One region of the Mesorhizobium sp. WSM4840 genome, then DNA from elsewhere that is predicted to be linked to it. Evidence: predicted binding sites of a transcription regulator. Region 1 holds the regulator's gene; each other region holds the start of a gene.
What was found. Region 1 encodes LexA, which represses DNA repair genes until DNA is damaged. Its sites were predicted from a motif close to TGTTCNNNNTGTGTTCNG; they were not measured.
Positions count from the first base shown of each region.

Region 2: recA (recombinase RecA) is a predicted target of LexA. The motif match lies at 1,094-1,111, and genes of this name have one in related genera.
Region 3: AC0L3I_RS19745 (DUF3072 domain-containing protein) is a predicted target of LexA. The motif match lies at 2,069-2,086, and genes of this name have one in related genera.
Region 4: AC0L3I_RS08390 (ATP-dependent helicase) is a predicted target of LexA. The motif match lies at 2,291-2,308, and genes of this name have one in related genera.

Region 1 covers NZ_JBVVQD010000005.1:163,628-167,328, reverse strand. Annotated here, with positions in the region: gene AC0L3I_RS09820 (ComEC/Rec2 family competence protein) at 1-1,144, shown strand, start outside; gene lexA (transcriptional repressor LexA) at 1,138-1,875, opposite strand; gene AC0L3I_RS09810 (molybdopterin molybdotransferase MoeA) at 1,980-3,185, opposite strand; gene moaC (cyclic pyranopterin monophosphate synthase MoaC) at 3,188-3,682, opposite strand.
Region 2 covers NZ_JBVVQD010000048.1:7,311-11,011, reverse strand. Annotated here, with positions in the region: gene AC0L3I_RS34165 (TfoX/Sxy family protein) at 1-2, shown strand, start outside; gene AC0L3I_RS34160 (carbohydrate kinase family protein) at 22-960, opposite strand; gene recA (recombinase RecA) at 1,235-2,332, shown strand; gene alaS (alanine--tRNA ligase) at 2,582-3,701, shown strand, end outside.
Region 3 covers NZ_JBVVQD010000014.1:107,849-111,549, reverse strand. Annotated here, with positions in the region: gene AC0L3I_RS19760 (slr1658 superfamily regulator) at 1-532, shown strand, start outside; gene AC0L3I_RS19755 (slr1659 superfamily regulator) at 551-889, shown strand; gene AC0L3I_RS19750 (ATP-dependent DNA ligase) at 1,259-1,855, shown strand; gene AC0L3I_RS19745 (DUF3072 domain-containing protein) at 2,121-2,339, shown strand; gene AC0L3I_RS19740 (phospholipase D-like domain-containing protein) at 2,551-3,701, shown strand, end outside.
Region 4 covers NZ_JBVVQD010000004.1:176,235-179,935, forward strand. Annotated here, with positions in the region: gene AC0L3I_RS08390 (ATP-dependent helicase) at 1-2,250, opposite strand, end outside; partial or broken gene AC0L3I_RS08395 (glucose/quinate/shikimate family membrane-bound PQQ-dependent dehydrogenase) at 2,470-3,701, shown strand, end outside.

The DNA.
Region 1 (3,701 bases):
CGAGGTGGTCGGCCCAAGCTTCCAGATGTCCTTCGCCGCGACCGCTGCTCTCGTGGGCGCCTATGCCGGCTGGTCCGACTATCGTGCCGACAAGGCCACCGCGCCGCCACAGCGACGGTCAACGATCGCTTTCGTCACGCGAAAACTTGCCGCTGGGACAGGTACCATCGCAATGACCTCCATCATTGCCGGCAGCGCCACCGCACTCTTCGCCATCTGGCACTTCCAGCGCGTCTCGCCGCTCAGCCTGTTCGCCAATCTGGCCGTCATGCCGATCGTCACGGTCGTGATGTTCCTGGCCGTCGTCAGCGCCTTGGCAATGCCGTTCGGCTTCGACGGCCCTTTCCTATACATGATGGGCAAGGGGCTGACGGCCATGATTGCAATATCGGGATGGATCTCCGAGCGGTCGCCGGTCGATGCCGTCGGGCTGATCTCGTTGCAGTCGGTTCTGCTGGTGACGGCCGCCCTGGTCATCGCCACGATGGCAACGACATGGTTGCGGCTTGCGGCACTTCCCTTTGCGCTCGCCGGCCTGCTGACGATTTCCGAGACGCGCACCCCCGACGTGCTGATTTCGGAAGATGCGCATCTGGTGGCGCTGCCGATCGGCGGCGGCGAACTTGCCGTCAACCGGGTGCACTCGAACGAATTCACCACCGACAACTGGAAACATGCGCTGGTTTCAGCGACCATTGTCGAGCCGGAGACATTCGAAAAAGGAGACGTGCGGTTCGACATCGTCGACCCGGCCGACCTGCCGCCGGGAGCGCCCTTCTACTGCACTGCCGGCCTGTGCCTCGCCCGGCACCAGTCCGGCGCGATCATCGCGCTCGCCGACGACCGCAAAACCGCACGGCCAGCCTGTGCCTTTGCGGATTTGATCGTCATCGATGATGCCACAGCCTATTATAATCCCTGCCGCAATCCGCTGGTTCTCGTCGTCACCAAACGGCAGCTCGCTCGCATGGGCAGTGCCGCCGTCTTTTTCGATCCGCTATCTGCGACGACGCGCGCAGAAATCCGTTTTGCCGTCAGACAGCCCTATAGGCCTTGGCATGAGCAGCGGAGATTTTCGCGCGAGGCGAGGGGCCTGCCGCCATACCGCAGGGCCGAGAAACCCAAAAAGCCTGCCGTTCAGTAACGCCGGATCAGTCCGACGAGCTTGCCTTGCACCTTGACCCTGTCCGGCCCGAAGATGCGCGTCTCATAGGCCGGATTGGCGGCTTCCAGTGCGATCGAGGCACCTTTGCGGCGGAACCGCTTCAGCGTCGCTTCCTCGTCGTCGACCAAGGCGACGATGATCTCGCCAGGCTGGGCGGTGTCGGCGTTGCGGATGATGACCGTGTCGCCGTCGAAAATGCCGGCCTCGATCATCGAGTCACCCTTGACCTCCAGCGCGTAGTGCGTGCCGCCGGTGATCATGTCCGGTGGTACCGAAATCGAATGCGTCTGGTGCTGGATGGCGTCGATCGGCACACCGGCAGCGATGCGGCCCATCACCGGTATGGAGATGGTGGCAACGACGTCGTCGTCATTGCCGGCTGCGGGCATGCGCGAAGGCGCCGGCTTGATCTGTCGTCCGAGGCTGCCCTGCCCAAGGCTGCCCTGAATGACGCTTGGCGAGAATTTGCGCGCCGCATTGAGGCCGGGCGCGATCGAATCGGGCAGGCGCAGCACCTCCAGCGCGCGGGCGCGGTTGGGCAGGCGGCGAATGAAACCGCGCTCCTCCAGTGCAGTGATCAGCCGATGGATCCCCGACTTCGAGGCGAGGTCGAGCGCTTCCTTCATCTCGTCGAACGAGGGCGGAATGCCGCTTTCCTTCAGCCGCTCGTGGATGAACATCAGCAGTTCATGTTGTTTGCGTGTCAGCATCGCGACCCCCAACAGAATCAGAAAAACAAACCCAGAACAAACACTATCTGTTCCAGTTGTGTTCCGCAACCGTTTAAAATTTAATGAATGTGTTGACGTTTTGTTCAGCGTAGCATCAGCACGCTGCACGCGGCGCCCGTCGCGGCTGGGGGAGCGAACGGCTCGCGCACGATCAGCCCGTTGGCGTCGGCCAGCATTTTGAGCATCGAGGAATCCTGGATGCCGAACGGGGTCGCCAGCAGCGTGCCGGCTTCTTCGCTAACCACGGCGCGTACATAGTCCTGCCTGAGATCGTTGGCCGGCATGGCGGCGCCGAGCCGCGCCTGACGCATGTCCTGCCGGAAGGCGCGGCCGCCGAGCCGCGCAAGCAGCGGCGTCAGAAAGAGCTGCGTGCAGACCAGGCTCGCCACCGGATTGCCAGGCAGGCCGATGCAGCGGATGTCACCCAGCCGCCCGAACATCAGCGGCTTGCCGGGCCGCATGGCGATTTTCCAGAAATCGAGCGTCATGCCTTCACCGGTCAGCACGTCATGGACCAGGTCATGGTCGCCGACCGAGGCGCCGCCCAGCGTGACGATGACGTCGGCGCCTGCGTCGACCGCTTGTTTCACCAGCGTGGCGATCGCCTCCTTGCGGTCGGGGGCGATGCCGAGATCGAGCGCGCTGGCGCCGACCGAGCGGGCCGCGGCGGCGACGCCATAGGCATTGGACGAGATGATCTGGTCGGGGCCAAGGTCGCTGCCCGGCGGCAGCAATTCGTCGCCGGTGGCGATGATGGCGACCAACGGCCGTTTCACCACGCTGACCTGCGGGTGGTTGGCCGACGCCGCCAGCGACAATGCCGCCGGATCAAGCGGGCGGCCTTTCTCCAGCAGGACGTCGCCCTTCGAGAAATCGAGCCCGAGGCGGCGGATGTTGCGGCCTTCAACCGTCGACGCGGTCACTTCGATGCTGCCGCCGCCGAGGTCGCGGACATTCTCCTGGATGACGATGGTGTCCGCGCCTGCAGGAAGCGGCGCGCCGGTGAAGATGCGCACGGCCTGCGCCGGGCCGACTGTTCCGGCAAAGCCGCGTCCGGCCGGCGCCATGCCGATCACCGAAAGTCTTGCGGGCACGGATGCGACATCCTCGGCCCGCACGGCATAGCCGTCCATGGCGGACGCGTTGAACGGCGGCTGGGTGCGGAGCGCCAGGAGCGGCTCCGCCAGCACGCGGTCGGCGGCGTCCATCAGGGCGACGCTTTCAGCCTGCAAGGGCGCAGCATCCTCAAGCAGGCGCTCGAGCGCCTCGGCGACCGGAAGCAGTGCCATTATTAGCCTGCCCCCTTGGCATCCGCCTTGTAGTCGCCGGATTTGCCGCCGGTCTTTTCCGCCAGCCTGATGCCCGAGATCACCATGGCGCGGTCGACCGCCTTGGCCATGTCATAGATGGTCAGGCAGGCGACCGAGACGGCGGTCAGCGCTTCCATCTCGACGCCGGTCTTACCGGTGACGCGGGCCAGCGCCGTGACCTTCAGGCCTGGCAGCGTCGCGTCCGGTTCGATGTCAATGGATACCTTGGTCAACAGCAGCGGATGGCAGAGCGGGATCAGCTCATGCGTCCTCTTGGCCGCCATGATGCCGGCGATGCGCGCCGTGCCCAGCACGTCGCCCTTCTTGGCATCGCCGTCGAGAATCATCTTCAGCGTTTCGGGCCGCATCGAGACAAGACCTTCGGCGATTGCCGTGCGCGTCGTCTCCGCCTTGTCGCCGACATCGACCATATTGGCTTCGCCTTTCGCGCCAAGATGGGTGAGGGCGGCCGTCATCGTCAGGTCACCTTAGCGC
Region 2 (3,701 bases), on a different contig from region 1:
AGGCTGCCTCTCCACTGGTCATCAGCTCATGCCAATTTTCTGCGGCTCGGGCACAAGGGCCAGCGCGTCGGCAAAGTCTGCCGCCGTAAAGATCGGCACAAGTTCGGCACTTTCGATCGCAAGCATTGCCGCGGCAACGCCGTCACGCAGCGCCGCGCGCAGCGTCAGGCCGCGCAGCAGGGCGGCGACCGTTGCGCCCGCCAGCACATCGGCGGCGCCGTCCGCGACTTTTTTCGGCGGCAGGATCGAGAAGGCGCCGGCTTCGTCGAAACCCAGCACCGGACCGTCATCCGCCGTCACCACGCCGCCTTTGAGGCCGGCGCGCCTCAGGCGGTCGATGATATCACGCTCCGCCGTGTCGATACCGACATCGGCGAGTGCGATGGCCTCACGCCGGTCCATGAAGACCATCGCCAGGCTGCCAAGCACCGGCGCGAGCCGCACCGCCTTGTCTGGTGAGACGGCGAGGGCGAAGACAGGCTTGCCGGCGGCAAGCGCCACCAGCCGCTCCAGCGCCGTCGACGGCAGGTTGGCGTCGCACAGGACCGCATCGGCGGTGCTGATCGCCTCGCGCACCTTGGCACGGCGGATCTGCTTGGGAAGCGCCAGGTCGTAGAGCGCCATGTCGGCAAGGCCGACGATCAGCGCGCCGTCGCCGTCGATCAGCACCGTGTTGCTCGGCGTCGTGCGATCGAGGAACACCACGGACAGATCGGCAATGCCGGCCGCAGTGATGGCGCGCGAGACCGTATCGGCCAGAACATCGCCGCCGCGCACCGAAAACAGCGAACCGGAGACGCCACGGCGCACGGCGCTGCGCAGCGCATTGAAGACGGCGCCGCCGACAGCCTCGCGCATCGTGCCGGGATTCGACGCCGCCGGCACGAAAGTGCCCGAAACCTGGCCGCGCCGATCTATATAGGCGCCGCCTACGGCCAGGATTGTCGGCGACTTCATCATGCCGGCGAGATGACCTTTGCTGTTGCCGGGCGGAGACTAGGTCGTCCGGCGGAACCGGGCAACCGGAGGCGCGATTCGGGAGATGCCAGCACGATCCCACGGAGGAAGCAGGATACATCTTGGGGTGAAAACACGAAACAAAAAAAGAACAGATACAGATATCATTTGTTTTTCAATCGCTTGTCTCCCCTTGCCAGATGAGAACAAAAAAGGTACAAATTAATAAGGATTACGGATTGTCCGGCCTTCATTGACGACCAAGGGGTGATGTATCATGGCTCAGAATTCTTTGCGGCTTGTAGAGGACAAAGCAGTGGACAAATCAAAGGCTCTGGATGCGGCGCTGTCGCAAATCGAGCGTGCCTTCGGCAAGGGCTCGATCATGCGGCTCGGCGCAAACGAGCAGGTCGTCGAGATCGAAACGGTGCCGACCGGTTCGCTTGGCCTCGACATCGCGCTTGGCGTCGGCGGCCTGCCGCGCGGCCGCATCGTCGAGATCTACGGGCCGGAAAGCTCGGGCAAGACGACGCTGGCGCTGCACACGGTGGCCGAAGCCCAGAAGAAGGGCGGCATCTGCGCGTTCGTCGATGCTGAGCATGCGCTCGATCCGGTCTACGCCCGCAAACTCGGCGTCGACCTCGAAAACCTGCTGATTTCGCAGCCCGACACCGGCGAGCAGGCGCTGGAGATCTGTGACACGCTGGTGCGTTCCGGCGCCATCGACGTGCTGGTGGTCGATTCGGTCGCGGCGCTGACGCCGCGCGCCGAAATCGAGGGCGAGATGGGCGATTCGCTGCCCGGCCTGCAGGCGCGGCTGATGAGCCAGGCGCTGCGCAAGCTGACCGCCTCGATCTCGCGCTCCAACACCATGGTCATCTTCATCAACCAGATCCGCATGAAGATCGGCGTCATGTTCGGTTCGCCCGAGACTACGACCGGCGGCAACGCGCTGAAATTCTACGCTTCGGTGCGCCTCGACATTCGTCGCATCGGCTCGGTCAAGGACCGCGACGAGGTCGTCGGCAACCAGACCCGCGTCAAGGTGGTCAAGAACAAGCTGGCGCCGCCCTTCAAGGTGGTCGAATTCGACATCATGTATGGCGAGGGCGTGTCCAAGACCGGCGAGTTGGTCGACCTCGGCGTCAAGGCCGGCGTGGTCGAGAAGTCGGGCGCCTGGTTCTCCTACAATTCGCAGCGTCTCGGCCAGGGCCGCGAAAATGCAAAACTGTTCCTGCGCGACAATCCCGACACGGCGCGCGAAATCGAGCTGGCGCTGAGGCAGAATGCCGGACTTATCGCCGAGAAATTCCTCGAGAATGGTGGTTCCGAAGGTGGAGACGACGGTTTCGAGGACGAAGCGGGCGCGATGTAGGATGCGGGCTGTGCCAGCCAGAATATCCGTTTGAGTTCACGTATCCCGAATTGAGTATCGATGTGTTCATGCCGCCGGCCTTGGGCCGGCGGTTTGCGTTTTTGGCGGTGGCTCTGGCCATTCCGAACAGCCGGCCAAGGCTACGATTTGGAGCAATTCCGTGTTTCTGGACAGGGTGCGGTGCGACCGCTAAAAGGCCATGTCTGTTTTCCGCCGGCAATCGGCGGTTCTCTCGAAAAGGCAGTATTCATGAGTGGCGTCAACGAGATCAGGTCGGCATTTCTCGACTATTTCCGCAAAGAAGGTCACGAGGTCGTGGCGTCGAGCCCGCTGGTGCCGCGCAACGACCCAACGCTGATGTTCACCAACGCCGGCATGGTGCAGTTCAAGAACGTCTTCACCGGGTTTGAAACCCGTCCCTATTCGCGCGCCACGACTTCGCAGAAATGCGTGCGCGCCGGCGGCAAGCACAACGATCTCGACAATGTCGGCTACACTGCCCGTCACCACACTTTTTTCGAGATGCTCGGCAATTTCTCCTTCGGCGATTATTTCAAGGAGCGCGCCATCGAACTCGCCTGGAACCTGATCACCCGCGAGTTTGGCATCGCCAAGGATAGGCTTCTGGTGACCGTCTATCATACCGACGACGCGGCCGCAGGCTTCTGGAAGAAGATCGCCGGGCTGCCGGAGGACAGGATCATCCGCATCGCCACCAGCGACAATTTCTGGGCGATGGGCGATACCGGTCCCTGCGGTCCGTGCTCGGAAATCTTCTACGACCATGGCGCCGACATTCCGGGCGGCCCGCCCGGCAGCCCGGATGAGGACGGCGACCGTTTCATCGAGATCTGGAACCTCGTCTTCATGCAGTTCGAGCAGGTGACGAAGGCGGAGCGGATCGAACTGCCGCGCCCGTCGATCGATACCGGCATGGGTTTGGAGCGCATCGCCGCCGTCCTGCAGGGCGAGCACGACAATTACGACATCGACCTGTTCAAGGCGCTGATCCGAGCCTCGGAAGAGGCGACCGGCGTCAAGGCGGAAGGCAAGAACCGGGCGAGCCACCGCGTCATTGCCGATCATCTGCGGGCCTCGAGCTTCCTCATCGCCGACGGGGTGCTGCCGTCGAACGAGGGCCGCGGCTACGTACTGCGTCGCATCATGCGCCGCGCCATGCGTCATGCGCAGCTTTTGGGCGCCGGTGATCCGTTGATGTGGCGGCTGGTGCCGGCGCTGGTGCGGGAGATGGGCCAGGCCTATCCCGAACTGGTGCGCGGCCAGCCGCTGATCACTGAGACGCTGAAGCTCGAGGAAACGCGCTTCCGCAAGACGCTGGCGCGCGGCCTCGGCCTGCTTGCCGATGCAA
Region 3 (3,701 bases), on a different contig from region 1:
TGCGATCGGGATGAAGGAGAGCGTCAGTCGCGTGCGGCTGTTCGACGGACCTCTCGACTTGAGTTGGCGTCATTGTGCCACCACCTCGGACTTCATCGCCGATCTTTTCGCGTTGCGCTTCCGGTCGTCCCGCAATGACTACATGGAAGTGCGGCACAGCATCGGATATCTGGTCAACGAACTCATCGAAAATGCCGTCAAGTTTCGCGCACCGGGTGAGATCGTGATCGAGGCGTCGATGGATTCGGAGTGCTTCAAGCTCAAAGTGTCGAATGAAGTCGATGGTGAAGATGCGTCTGAGTTCCAAAGTCTCCTGGCGGACATCACGGTTGGCGACCCCATGGACCTGCTGATACAGCGAATTGAAGCCAATGCCGCCAACGCCGGCGTAGGAGGCTCCGGACTTGGATTGCTGACGTTGATGAGCGACTACGGCGCACGCCTGGCTTGGATATTCAGCGCCGCAGACGAAAGCGATCGGATTTGCGTGGAGACATATGCCTCCATTCCGATCTCGCAAATTCACAACTAAATAAAACGAAGCCAGGCTATGGAAATCAAGACAGACGATTACCGCGTGTGGACTGAAGGAAGCGAAATTTTCTTCGACGGTGCAATGCGGCTTGCCAGTTCCGACGACGGTGCGCCTATCACGGCGTTGGCGACCCGTGTTCTTGCCTCGAATCCCGCTTCCATTACGCTCAATCTGAAGGACCTTCACTTTCTCAACTCTTCCGGCATCAACCTGCTGGCGAAATTTACCATTGAGGTGCGCAAGCATCCCGATGTTCGACTCGTCGTGCGTGGAACGCCCGACATACCCTGGCAGTCGAAATCATTGCCGAATCTGAAGAAGCTGCATCCCGCTGTGGTGCTTTTGATGGACTGACCAAGGTAGTCCGCAATCGGAGCAATTCCAGGAAAAGTGCGAACGGTTTTCCGTCCGGAATTGCAGTCAAAAAATAAAGAGATAGAGCGGTTCTGCGGTTCCGTGAAATGACGAACCGCTCTAGCCAAGGGCTGCGTAGGCTGGCGGCAATCCCGGACAGCAATAAGCCGGTCGGGAACGGTGCAAGAGCGCCGCGCCGAGCAAGATATGTACGCCAGGATAAGTATTAGGATGCAAAGCTAACGACAGATCGGCCTCGTGCGTAGATGCTTGCAATGGCTTGGCGGGGGGCTCGGCACAGGTGGCAGGCATCCTGTTGGGGTGATGTCGTGCTGCCTGTGCCGATTAGCCGCCGCTGCGCGGTCAAAGGTGGCGTCATTGAGTAAGCGTGCCAAGGTCGATGGCGGCCGGCTGGAGTTTCTTCCGCCGCAGATCCCGACTCGGGTCGAGCGGCCGCCTGAAGATGAGGGCTGGGTCCACGAGGCCAATCTCGACGGCTATCGAACCCAGATCATCATCGATAATGGCGGCGTGCGTCTTTACAGCAAGAACGGCCGTGACTGGACCACGAAATACTGGCCCATCGCACTAGCCGTCGATCTGCGATGCCGGACTGCCATTCTCGACGGCGAGGTCATTGTTCCCGGCGAGCAGGGCGCTTCCGATTGCCCTGCGCTGGAAGCCGCGATCTGGAACGAGCCGAGCCGGCTGGTGTTCGTCACTTTCGATATCCTCCATCTCGACGGCCGCGATCTAGGCTCCTTGCCGCTGCTGCAGCGCAAGCAGGCGCTATGGCAACTGGTTGAGCCTGGCCTCGGCAAGATCCAATACAGTGAGCACTTCGAGGGCAGTGCGCTGGCGCTCTTCCGCACCGTCGAGAAGATCGGGCTCAATGGAATTATCTCGAAGCGCGCCGACAGCCGCTACAGGAGCGGACTGTCGAACACATGGCTGAAGGCCAAATAATTCGAAGAAGCCGACTCCCGAGTTGGGGGTCGTTTATGAGCCAGGTACTGCTCCAATGGCCCTGATTGCTGCTCACGGGGCGTCGTCACCGATTTGAGGATCGTGCAAGATTACAACCATAGGTGTCAACGCTATGAAATAGCCAAGAAGAGATTCGCTCCGCTTGCGCGTAACCGGCTTGGGCGGGCGGACGCGACACGCATACCAATCTGGCGGAACAAATCATGATCATTCTCATTGTGGTGATCATCAAGGGAGATTGATCATGGGCGACCGGCACAACCCAAAAATCGAGGCACCGGCAAATGTCGAAAAGGACCCGGAAGATTGGATCAGCGGAGATGACCCCATGACCCCCGCACAAGCCTCCTATTTGAAAACTTTGGCCGAACAGGCCGACGACCCTGACGCCTATGCTGACGGCCTCAGCAAGGCGGAAGCCTCTAAACGCATTGATGCACTCCGGGAGAAGTTAGGCCTGTAGTGCCCGCTGTGGCTCCTGGTCTCCAGTGACGGGGGCCGTTCCATCGAACCAGGCAGCGGCTCTGTCCAGTTTTGTTACCGTGGTCTGGAGGCTTGCGGTGCTCTGCATTACGAATTGGGTGACTGCGGCCAAAACTTGGTCAAGAGGTGCTAATCAACGCCGGGCATGAGCTGCATTGCGTTCTGCAACCGCTCGCTGGATAGTCCTGGCGATGTTGCAGACCTTAATGACTCATTGGCCCCAGATCCTCGCGATCATTCCGCTGGTGATGGCGGCCATCGGCATTGTCCACGCCATAATGACGAAGGAAGACGTCCGCGCCGCCACAGGTTGGGTTGGCGTGATGTTCCTGTCGCCATTCCTTGGCGCGATCATCTACGCCGTTGCCGGCATAAACCGCATCCGTCGTGCAACGATCAGCGCCATGCGGCCCCTTTCCAGCGAGGCGGCTTCCGCAAAACATGAGCGCAACATTGCCGCCGAGGAATTGATTGCCGAGCGGTACGGCCAACGCTTCACCGGCCTGAAGACATTGGGCGACAGGGTGGCCCGGCGTGCCCTGACCTCGGCAAACGCGATTGCGATATTGGAGACAGGTGACGAGGCCTATGCCGCAATGTGCCGAGCGATTGATGGCGCTCAACGCGCTATCCTTCTCGAGACCTACATCTTCGACAATGACGATGTCGGGCGGCTTTTCGTGGAATCTCTCGCCGGAGCCGTCCAGCGGGGTGTCAGCGTTCGCGTGCTGATCGATGCCGTCGGGGCGCGTTACTCCGTCCCCAGCATTCTTGGGCGTCTGCGAGAGGCAGGAATCACAGCAGACCTCTTCAACGGCAACATTGTCATGGGCCTGCGTCTTCCCTACGCCAACCTCAGAACACACCGGAAGATCCTGGTCGTCGATGGCACGATTGCGTTCACCGGAGGGATGAACATCCGAAAGGGATTCTCAGCCGAGTTCGCCGGTTCCTCCAGCGCGAGGGACACGCATTTTCAGGTCACCGGGCCGGTCGTAGCCGACCTTTTTTCGGTTGCCGCCGAAGATTGGCGCTTCGTGAGCGGCGAGCTCCTGAAAGGCGACACCTGGCAAGTGGCCACGCTTCCCGCAGCTCCCGGTCAACCGATGCTGGCGCGGGCGGTTGCATCCGGGCCGGATGCCAGCATCGAAACGAACCACAACTTGCTGATCGGGGCATTTTCCGTCGCCCGCAAATCGATCCGCATCATGTCGCCCTATTTCCTGCCGGATCGGGAACTGATCAGCGCGCTGACGACCGCGGCCAGGCGAGGCGTCGAGATCGACATCGTGGTACCGGCGGTGAACAATCTCTTCCTCGTCGACCGGGCGATGACGGCGCA
Region 4 (3,701 bases), on a different contig from region 1:
GGCGAAAGACCCGCCGCCATAGGCATTGCCGTAACCGCCATAGGAGTTGCCGCTTTCGGCGACCTCGACATGGGCTTCCGGCAATTCATCGAGGAAGCGCGACGGGATGGTCGATTGCCACAGGCCGTGGATGCGGCGGTTGGAGACGAACCACAAATGCAGGTTCTTCTTGGCGCGGGTCAGCCCGACATAGGCCAGCCGCCGTTCTTCCTCCAGCCCGGAGCGGCCGCCCTCGTCGAGCGCGCGCTGGTGCGGAAAAAGACCTTCCTCCCAACCAGGGAGAAAAACCGTCTCGAATTCGAGGCCCTTGGCCGAATGCAGCGTCATGATGTTGACGGCGTCGAGCTCGGCATTCTGCTCGGCGTCCATCACCAGTGCTACATGTTCGAGGAAGGAGCGCAGCGATTCGTACTCCTCCATCGAGCGGATCAGCTCTTTCAGGTTTTCCAGCCGGCCGGGCGCTTCCACCGAGCGGTCGTTTTTCCACATGTCGGTGTAGCCGCTCTCCTCCAGGATGGTCTCGGCCAGCTCGGTGTGCGGCGTGGTTTCCAGCCCCTTCTGCCAGCGCTCGAAATTGGCGGCGACTTCGCGCAATGCTGCGCGCGGCTTCGGCTTCAGTTCGTCGCTCTCGGCGAGTTTTTCCGCAGCCTCCAGCATCGGAATGCGGAGCGTCCTGGCGGTGTCGTGGATCTGGCGGATGGTGGCTTCGCCCAGCCCGCGCTTCGGCACGTTGACGATACGCTCGAAGGCTAGGTCGTCTGCGCCTTGCGCGACGACGCGGAAGAAGGCCAGCGCATCGCGGATTTCGAGGCGCTCGTAGAAGCGCGGGCCGCCGATGACGCGATAGTTGAGGCCGAGCGTGACGAAACGATCCTCGAATTCGCGCATCTGAAAGGACGCGCGGACAAGAATGGCCATGTCGTTGAGATTGTGCTTCTGCCGCTGGTAGGCCTCGATGGTTTCGCCAACGGCGCGGGCCTCCTCCTCGGAATCCCAGGCGGCATGGACATGGACCTTCTCGTCGTCCTCGGCGATCTTTTCGGTGAACAGCGTCTTGCCGAAGCGGCCTTCATTGTGGGCGATGAGATGGGAGGCGGTGCCGAGGATGTGCGCGGTGGAGCGGTAGTTGCGCTCCAGCCGGATGATCGCGGCGCCGGGGAAATCCTTGTCGAAGCGCAGGATGTTATCGACCTCGGCCCCACGCCAGCCATAGATGGATTGATCGTCGTCGCCGACGCAACAGATGTTTACGGTGGCTGGGCGCGGGTTTCCCTCCCCCTTGAGGGGAGGGTGGCCGGGCAAAGCCCGGCCGGGTGGGGTCCGTGCGGCAGTGCTCGACGCTCTGGCGGTCCCTTCTGAGGCGACCCCCTCCGCCCGCTTCGCGGGCACCTCCCCCTCAAGGGGGGAGGATTGCGGCCGCTGGGCCAGCAGGCGCAGCCACATGTATTGGGCGGTGTTGGTGTCCTGGTACTCGTCGACGAGAATGTATTTGAAGCGCTTGTGGTACTCCTTCAGCACGTCCGGATTGTCGCGGAAGATGCGGATCGGGTGGCACAGGAGGTCGCCGAAGTCGCAGGCGTTCAGTGTCTTCAGCCGCTCCTGATAGGCCTTGTAGAGCTCGCGGCCCTTGCCGTTGGCGAAGGCGCGGGCGTCGCCCTCGGGAATGTCGGCAGGGCCAAGCCCCTTGTTCTTCCAGCCGTCGATCATCTGGGCGAACTGCCTGGCCGGCCAGCGCTTGTCGTCCAGCCCTTCGGCCTGGATGAGCTGCTTGATCAGGCGCACGACGTCGTCGGTGTCGAGAATGGTGAAGTCGGATTTGAGCCCGGCAAGCTCGGCGTGGCGGCGCAGCAGCTTCACTCCAATCGAGTGGAAGGTGCCGAGCCACGGCATGCCTTCGACATTGCCGTCGCCGATCAGCAGGCCAATGCGCTGCTTCATTTCGCGCGCGGCCTTGTTGGTGAAGGTGACGGCGAGGATCTGCGACGGGAAGGCTCTCTTCGTGGCGAGGATGTGAGCGATGCGGGTGGTCAAGACACGCGTCTTGCCGGTGCCGGCGCCGGCCAGCACCAGAACCGGACCCTCGGTGGTTTCCACCGCCAGCCGCTGTTCGGGGTTGAGCCCGTTCAGATAGTCGGGCGCATTGGTGTGGCCGCTGCGGGCAGCCATGGCGCGCGCGGCAATGCCGGACGGGGCCGTGGGCCGCGCATTCGGTTCGTCAAAAAAGGGCATGTCTTCCGAAAAGCCGGACATTGTCCCCGAATGTAGTGATTCGGCAGCGAAAGGCCAGAAGTGTCTCCGTTTTGTTCTCAATCCAGGCGGGGGAGTTACAAATCCGGTAGAACACCACCTATAGCGCCAGCCTGCTTGACAGCCATGGCGGGCCGGAGAAAGTTGTGCTCGGGGCAGGAACGCAATGCCGGGTTGCCCATTGACGCGTGCGAAGCGCGCACCAGTCGAAGGAGCATCGTTTTGGCTGTCGTCATCACCTCCCTCATCCTTTTCCTTATCGGCCTGGTACTCGGCGGCGGCGGCATCTGGTTAGCTTCGCTAGGTGGCAGTTGGTATTACGTCATTGCCGGCATAGCCTTCCTCGTCGCTGCCTGGCTGCTCTACAGGCGCAAATCCATGGCGCTGTGGCTGTACGCGGCGATCGTCATCGGCACGCTTTGCTGGGCGGTCTGGGAAACCGGCTTCGACTGGTGGGAGCTCGGTCCGCGCGGCGGCATTATCGTGCTTATCGCGTTGTGGCTGCTGACACCGTGGGCGCGGGGCGGGCTCACCGGTCCCGATGGTCGCGCGCCGCTGATCCTCGCCGTGCTGGCGTCGATCGGCGTCGCCGGCTATTCGATGACGACCGATCCAAAGAATATTGCCGGCGAACTCAACACCGACAAGGTGACGCCGACCGCCGATCGCGGCGGCAATGTGCCAGCCGGCGAATGGCACTATTACGGTCGCACGACGTATGGCCAGCGCTATTCGCCGCTCGACCAGATCACCCCCGAAAACGTTGCCAATCTGCAGCCGGCCTGGACCTATCGCACCGGCGATGTGAAAGGGCCCGACGATATCAGTGAGACGACCTATCAGGTGACGCCGCTGAAGGTTGCCGACACGCTCTACATTTGCACGCCGCACAATTTCGCCATTGCGATCGATGCCGCCAGCGGCAAGGAGAAATGGCGCTTCGATCCCAAGATCAAGTTGGACAAGGACCGCCAGCACCAGACCTGCCGCGGCGTGTCCTATTATGTCGATGCCAAAATCGCCGCCGGCCAGCCCTGTGCGGCACGCATCTATCTGCCGACATCCGACGCTAGGCTGATCGCGCTCGACGCCGCGAATGGCCAGGTCTGTCCCACATTTGCCGAAGGCGGCACGCTGAACCTGCTTGCCAACATGCCATATCCGAAGCCGGGCTATTATTATTCGACCTCGGCGCCGCTGATCGTCGCCAACAAGATCATCGTCGGCGGCGCGGTCAACGACAATTATTCAACGCAGGAGCCGTCCGGCGTCATCCGTGCCTTCGACGTCGACACCGGCGCCCTGATTTGGAACTGGGATTCCGGCAATCCGGACCAGACGACGCCACGGGCGCCGGGTCAGACCTATACCCACAACTCTCCCAACATGTGGTCGACAGCGAGCGCCGACGAGAAGCTCGGCTTGCTCTATGTGCCGCTCGGCAATCAGACGCC